2 regions of the Pseudonocardia sp. NPDC049154 genome follow, and region 2 is predicted to be linked to the other one. Evidence: riboswitches for the same ligand, from Rfam matches in the RefSeq annotation. Region 2 holds a riboswitch; the other holds the start of a gene.

Region 1 (3,395 bases), on a different contig from region 2:
CGCGGGACCTGATCGAGGAGCTGGGGCCGGACGTCGAGGTCATCGACGCCTCCAAGATCCCGTACGGCCGCGCGATGGCCCAGCAGCGGATCAACGAGCTGCTGATCGAGCACGCGCGGGCCGGGAAGTTCGTGGTGCGGCTCAAGGGCGGCGACCCGTTCGTCTACGGGCGCGGGTTCGAGGAGGTCCAGGCCTGCGCCGAGGCCGGCGTGCCGGTCACGGTCGTCCCCGGCATCACCAGCGCCTTCGCCGCGCCGGCCGTCGCCGGGATCCCGGTCAGCCACCGCGGGGTGGCGCACGAGATCGTCGTGGTGTCCGGGCACGTCGCGCCAGACGACCCGCGCAGCCTCGTCGACTGGCAGGCGCTCGGCCGGATGCGCGGCACGGTCGTGCTGATGATGGCCGTGGAGCGGATCGCGCAGTTCGCCGCCGCGCTGATCGAGTACGGCCGGCCCGCGGACACCCCGGTCGGCGTGATCCAGGACGGCACCACCCGCATCCAGCGCACGCTGCGCGCCACCCTCGGCACGGTCGCGGTGCAGGTCAAGGAGCAGGAGATCAGCCCGCCGGCGATCGTCGTGATCGGGCCGGTCGCGGGGCTCGTGGCCCAGCGGTGAGCACCGCGCCGGTGCTGCACCTGGTCCGGCACGGCGAGAGCACCTGGAACGCCGCCGGGCTGCTGCAGGGCCGCACCGCGCACGTCGGGCTGACGGCGCGGGGCCGGGCGCAGGCGCGGGCCGCGGCGGAGGCGCTGCCGGTCGGCACCGACGCGCTGGTCCTCACGAGCCCGCAGCGCCGGGCGGCCGAGACAGCGGCCGTGGTGGGCCGGGTCCTCGACCTGCCGGTGCGCGAGTGCCCCGGCCTGCGCGAACAGTCGCACGGCGAGTGGGAGGGTCGCCCGGCCGCCGAGTGCGCCGGGGCGCTGGCCGGTGCGGAGCCGGACTGGGCCCCGCCGGGCGGCGAGACGGGCCGCGAGCTGCACGCGCGAGCCGGCCGGGTCCTGCGCGCGCTGCCCGCCGCCGGGTCGCTCGTGCTGGTCACCCACGGCGAGACGCTGCGGGCCCTCGTCGCCGCCGCCTGCGGGCTGGGGGTCGAGGAGGCGCCCCGGGAGGTCCCGGCCAACGGCACGGTCGTCGAGCTGCGGCCGGTCGGGCGGGGGAGGTGGGCGCGGGCGGAGGAGTTGGCTCCGCACCGCTGAGAGGTCGTGGAGCGGACGACGGGACTCGAACCCGCGACCCTCACCTTGGCAAGGTGATGCGCTACCAACTGCGCTACGTCCGCATCTGCACCCGGTCGCCCGGGGCCGCCGGGCTGTTCGCTCCGACGACGACCACAGTACCGCACCTCGGGAGGCCCTCCGACCAGGGGGTGATCACCCAGCGCGACGGGCCGGTGCGGTATGGGGCCTCACCGGTCGACCGGGTGTGACGCCCGGCGGCTTGCTTCTCCGCCCGCGGCGTGGTGTCGTCGTGGGCGACGGCAGTGGAGGAAGCCGGTGTGAATCCGGTGCGGTCCCGCCACTGTGACCGGGGAGCGCGTCCCCGCCCGATGGCCACTGCCCCGCGGGGGTGGGAAGGCCGGGGCACGCGCGTCGATCCGGGAGCCAGGACACTCGCCGCCGTCGCAGGTTTCGACGATGAGGGCGCGGACCCTCGAGGAGGCCAGGATGACCGGCGACGGTCGCGACACCGCTGCGCGCACCCCCACCGTGACGGTCCTCGGTGCCGGCGGGGGTGACCCGGACGCGGCCGAGGGCGCCGACCTGCTCGCCGCCGCGGACGCCGTCCTCACCACGCCTGACGTCGAGTCGACGGTCCTGTTCTACGCCGAGGCCTGGCGCGTCGAACGCCTGCCGGACCTGGCCGGGGCGGCCGCCGCCGTCGCCGACGCGATCGGTCTGGGGGCGGCGCGCGTGGTGCTCGCCGTGCCCGGCGACCCCGCGTCGAACCCGGCCTGCCGGGCGCTGCTCGACGGTCTGCGGGTCGCCGGGATCGAGGCGGTCGCGCGGCCCGGCGTCTCGCTCGTCCCGCCGCGGCTGAGCCCGATGCCGTGGTGACCGGGGACTTCTACGAGATCGTCCACGGTCGTCGGGACGTCCGGACCGGGTTCCTGCCGGACGAGCCGGTCGCGGACGCGGCACTCCGCCGCGTGCTCGAGGCCGCGCACGCCGCGCCGAGCGTCGGGTTCTCGCAGCCCTGGGACTTCGTCGTGGTGCGCGACCGGGCGACCCGTGAGCGCGTGGCCGGGCTCGTCGCCGCGCAGCGGGCCGCGTTCGCCGCCTCGCTGCCCCGCGCCCGGGCGGCGGCCTTCGGCGCGCTCAAGGTGGAGGCGGTGCTCGACACCCCGGTCAACGTCGTCGTCACCTCGGATCCCACGCGCGGCGGCCGGCACGTCCTCGGCCGATACGGGCGGCCCGAGATGGCCGGGCACTCCACGGCCTCGGCGGTGCAGAACCTGTGGCTGGCCGCGCGCGCCGAGGGCCTCGGCGTCGGCTGGGTCAGCTTCTTCGACGACGCCGGCCTGCGCGCCCTCGCCGACCTGCTCGGGCTGCCCGCGCACGTCGAGGTGGTGGCGTACCTGTGCGTCGGGCACGTGCGGGAGTTCGCGCCGGAGCCGGAGCTGGCGAGTGCGGGCTGGGCCCGTCGCCGCCCGCTGCGGTGGTCGGTGCACCAGGAGCGGTACGGAGACCGGGCGCTGCCCGGGGAGGTGGCGATGACCCTGCTCGACGAGACCGTGGCCGCGATCCGGCCCGCCGACGCCGCCGCCGAGGCGGAGGCGCGGGACCGGCTCGACCGGATGACGAAGCCGCGTGGCTCGCTCGGCCGGGTCGAGGACCTCGCGGTGCGGCTGGCCGGGATCGCGGGGCAGTGCCCGCCGGCGGTGCCCGAGCCCGCGGCCGTCGCCGTGTTCGCCGGGGACCACGGCGTCCACGCGCAGGGCGTGACCCCGTGGCCGCAGGAGGTCACGGCGCAGATGGTCGGGAACTTCCTGGCCGGCGGGGCCGTGGTCAACGCGTTCGCCCGCCAGCTCGGCGCCGAGGTCCAGGTGGTCGACGTCGGCGTCGCGGCGCCCCTCGACCCCGTGCCCGGGCTGCTCCCGCGCCGGGTCGCGGCGGGCACCGCGGACATGACGGCCGGTCCGGCGCTGACCCGCGACCAGGCCCGTCGGGCGGTCGAGGCCGGCATCGAGGTGGCGCGGGACCTGGTCGCCGCCGGCAACCGCTGCCTGATCACCGGTGACATGGGCATCGCCAACACCACGGCCGCGGCCGCCCTGATCTGTGCCGTCACCGGGGCGGACCCGGCCGACGCGACCGGGCGGGGCACGGGGATCGACGACGAGACGCTCGTCCGGAAGACCGAGGTCGTCCGGCAGGCGCTGGCCCGGCACACCCC
Region 2 (3,395 bases):
GGACTCCGCGGCGCCGATGAAGCCCACGGGGATGCCGAGGATCGCGGCGGGGCGGGGCGCGCCGGCGTCGATCATGTCGAGGAGGTGGAACAGCGCGGTCGGGGCGTTGCCGATCGCGACGACGGCGCCGTCGAGCTTGTCCCGCCACAGCTCCAGCGCCGCGGCCGAGCGGGTGTCGCCCAGCTCCCGGGCCAGATCGGGCACCCGGGGGTCGCGCAACGTGCAGACGACCTCGTTGTCCTTCGGCAGCCGGGAGCGCGTGACGCCGGAGGCGACCATCATCGCGTCGCACAGGATCGGCGCGCCGTCCTGCAGGGCCTTGCGGGCGGCCGTGACGACGGCGGGGGAGAAGCCGACGTCGCCGGTCAGGTCGACCTGGCCGCAGGCGTGGATCATCCGGACGACCACGTACGCCACCTCGGGCGGGAAGGCCGACAGGTCGGCCTCGGCCCGGATCGTGGCGAAGCTCCGCCGGTAGATCTCCGCGCCGTCGCGGATGTAGTCGCTGGTCATGCGGGGTGTTCTCCGGTCGGTGCGGGGACGCTGAGCGCGGTGGACAGGTCGGGGACGGTGCGGTCGTCGAGGCGGTAGGTGCCGTCGGGCAGGGCGACGACGTCGAGGTGTGTCTCGTGCGGCGCCCCGCACCGCCGTTCGCACCCGACGACGTGGGCGCGGGGGAGCTCGGGCGCCCGGCCCAGCACCTCCCGGACGTCCGCCCGGACGTCGGCGTGCGACTTCGCGCAGCCCGGCCGCCCGGCACAGGCGCTGACAGCCAGGGCGGGCGCGTCGGCCGTGAGCACGAAGCCGTGGGCGCGCAGGCGCTGCCGGGCGTCGGGCGCGGGCTCGGGCAGCACCAGCGTGCGCCAGGGGGTCACGATCGTCCCGGGCGCCGCGGCGGCGAGCCCGCGCAGCTGGGCGGCCGAGATCTCGCCCAGGACGGGGGCGACGCCGAGGGCCTCGCCGCCGTCGTCACGGGGGATCGGGCCGATCGGGGCCGCCGACTCGCGGAGTTCGCGACCCGCGGTGCCGGAGCTCGCGACTCGCGGTGCCGGATCTCCCGACTCGCGCGCGAGGGTGGCGGCGATCCGGGCGGGGGCGTCCGGGACCTCGGCGGCCCGCCAGGCACCGGCACAGCCGGACCGCTCCTCCTCGCGGAGCGTGAGAAACACCTCAGCGGCGGCCACGAGCAGGTCGGGCGCGTCCGCCGGGGCGCAGGACACCGCCGTCGGCACCCCGGCGACCTGCAGGAACCCGTGCTCCGGCCCCTCCGCGAGCCAGCACAGGTCCGGGCGCTCGGCGGCGACGTCACCTCTCCCGTCGTCCAGGGCGAACAGGAACCGGCCGGGCAGCGCGGCGAGCGCGGGCCGGGCGCACAGGGCCTCGTCGAGCGCGCGGGCCAGGCCCCGGACGTCCGCCCGCCCGCCGGTCAGCCCGGACAGCGGCGAGGCCAGGACGTTGCGCACCCGCTCGTGCGACGGGGCCGGGATCAGGCCGGCCGCGGCGAGCCGCGAGACGAGCCGCGGGTCCTCCCGGTCCAGGCCCCTGAGCTGCAGGTTTCCCCGCGACGTGAGGTGCACCGCGCCGTCGCCGAGCTCCTCGGCGCACGCCGCGAGGACCCGCAGCTGGGCCGCCGCGACCACGCCGCCCGGCAGGCGGACGCGGGCCAGGGCGCCGTCGGCCGCGTCGTGCGGCGCGAGCACGCCGGGGCAGGCGTCGGCGCGCGAGCGGGCGGCGGGCGCAGGGGTGGGCACGGCAGCACTGTAAACACGAACCGCGCCGCTTGACGCGGAGTGATCCCGTTGCGGAGAGTGGGCCCGAGACAACCGCATACGGCGAGCGGGACCCAGGAAGACCGGTGCGAGTCCGGCGCGGTCCCGCCACTGTCACCGGGGAGCAGACCCCGCACGGACGGCCACGGGGAGACCTGGAAGGCCGGGGCGAGCGCGGATCCGGGAGCCAGGACACTGACCCGCCCGCCGCGCACCACCCACGACCCGGGACGCGGATCCCGCAGGAGAGGACCTTCGATGAGCGCTGCCCCGACCCCCCACGGCCCGGGGCGGATCCTGCTGCTCTCGACCTCGGACACCGACCTGCTGTCCGCCCGGGCCTCCGGCGCCGACTTCCGCCTGGCCAACCCCAACCGCGTGCTGCTCGACGAGCTGCCGGCGATGGTCGCCGAGGCCGCCGTCGTGGTCGTGCGCGTGCTGGGCGGGTACCGGTACTGGGAGGAGGGGCTGGACCTCCTGCGCGCCTCCGGCACCCCGCTCGTCGCGCTCGGCGGCGAGATGGCGCCCGACGCCGAGATGATGGAGCTGTCGACGGTCCCCGCCGGCGTCGCCGCCGAGGCCCACACCTACTTCGCGCAGGGCGGGGCCGGGAACCTCCGCCAGCTGCACGCGTTCCTGTCCGACACCGTGCTGCTCACCGGTGAGGGATTCGCGCCGCCGGTCGCCCTGGCCGAATGGGGAGTGCTCGAGCGTCCCGCGGCGCCCGCGCAGGGCCCCACGGTCGCCGTGCTCTACTACCGCGCCCAGCAGCTCGCCGGGAACACCGCGTACGTCGAGGCCCTCTGCCGGGCGATCGAGGCGAAGGGCGCGACCCCGCTGCCGATCTTCTGCGCCTCGCTGCGGCAGGCCCCGGCCGAGCTGCTGGAGACCCTGACGCAGGCCGACGCCATGATCGTCACGGTCCTGGCGGCCGGCGGGACCAAGCCCGCGTCGGCGCAGGCCGGCGGCGAGGACGAGGAGTGGGACGTCGCCGAGCTCGCCGCGCTCGACGTGCCGATCCTGCAGGGCCTCTGCCTCACCTCCAGCCGCGCCGCCTGGGACGAGAACGACGACGGGCTGTCCCCGCTCGACGTCGCCACCCAGGTCGCCGTGCCCGAGTTCGACGGCCGGCTGATCACGGTGCCGTTCTCGTTCAAGGAGGTCGACGCGGACGGGCTGTCCGTCTACGTCCCGGACGAGGAGCGTGCAGCGAGGGTCGCAGGGATCGCGGTGCGGCACGCCAACCTGCGGCGGATCCCCAACGCGGACAAGAAGATCGTGCTCATGCTGAGCGCGTACCCGACCAAGCACGCGCGGATCGGCAACGCGGTCGGGCTGGACACCCCGGCGTCGACGGTCGCCCTGCTCAAGGCGATGGCCGAGGCGGGCTACGACGTCGGGGACTTCCCCGGCGTCGAGGCGGGCGACGGCGACGCGCTCATCCACGCCCTCATCGAGGCCGGCGGGCAGGACCCGGACTGGCTCACCGAGGAGAAGCTGGCCGGCAACCCGATCCGGATCTCCGCGGCGCAGTACCGGCGCTGGTTCGACACCCTGCCGTCGGACTTCCGTTCCGGTGTGATCGAGCACTGGGGACAGCCGCCGGGCGAGCACTACGTGCAGGCG

The links. A riboswitch is a leader RNA that binds a small molecule or an ion and turns the genes downstream of it on or off. The one in region 2 is predicted to bind cobalamin.
Region 1: it holds a riboswitch for cobalamin, as region 2 does, so the genes downstream of both, AB0B41_RS11230 (hypothetical protein) here and cobN (cobaltochelatase subunit CobN) in region 2, are expected to answer to the same signal.

The regions. Positions count from the first base shown of each region.
Region 1 is NZ_JBEZDN010000015.1:90,500-93,894, reverse strand. It holds gene cobA (uroporphyrinogen-III C-methyltransferase) at 1-617, shown strand, start outside; gene AB0B41_RS11240 (histidine phosphatase family protein) at 614-1,198, shown strand; tRNA gene AB0B41_RS11235 (tRNA-Gly) at 1,206-1,281, opposite strand; cobalamin riboswitch at 1,443-1,635, shown strand; gene AB0B41_RS11230 (hypothetical protein) at 1,667-2,056, shown strand; gene cobT (nicotinate-nucleotide--dimethylbenzimidazole phosphoribosyltransferase) at 2,053-3,395, shown strand, end outside.
Region 2 is NZ_JBEZDN010000156.1:10,189-13,583, forward strand. It holds gene AB0B41_RS38825 (precorrin-8X methylmutase) at 1-513, opposite strand, end outside; gene cobG (precorrin-3B synthase) at 510-1,751, opposite strand; cobalamin riboswitch at 1,845-1,967, shown strand; gene cobN (cobaltochelatase subunit CobN) at 2,028-3,395, shown strand, end outside.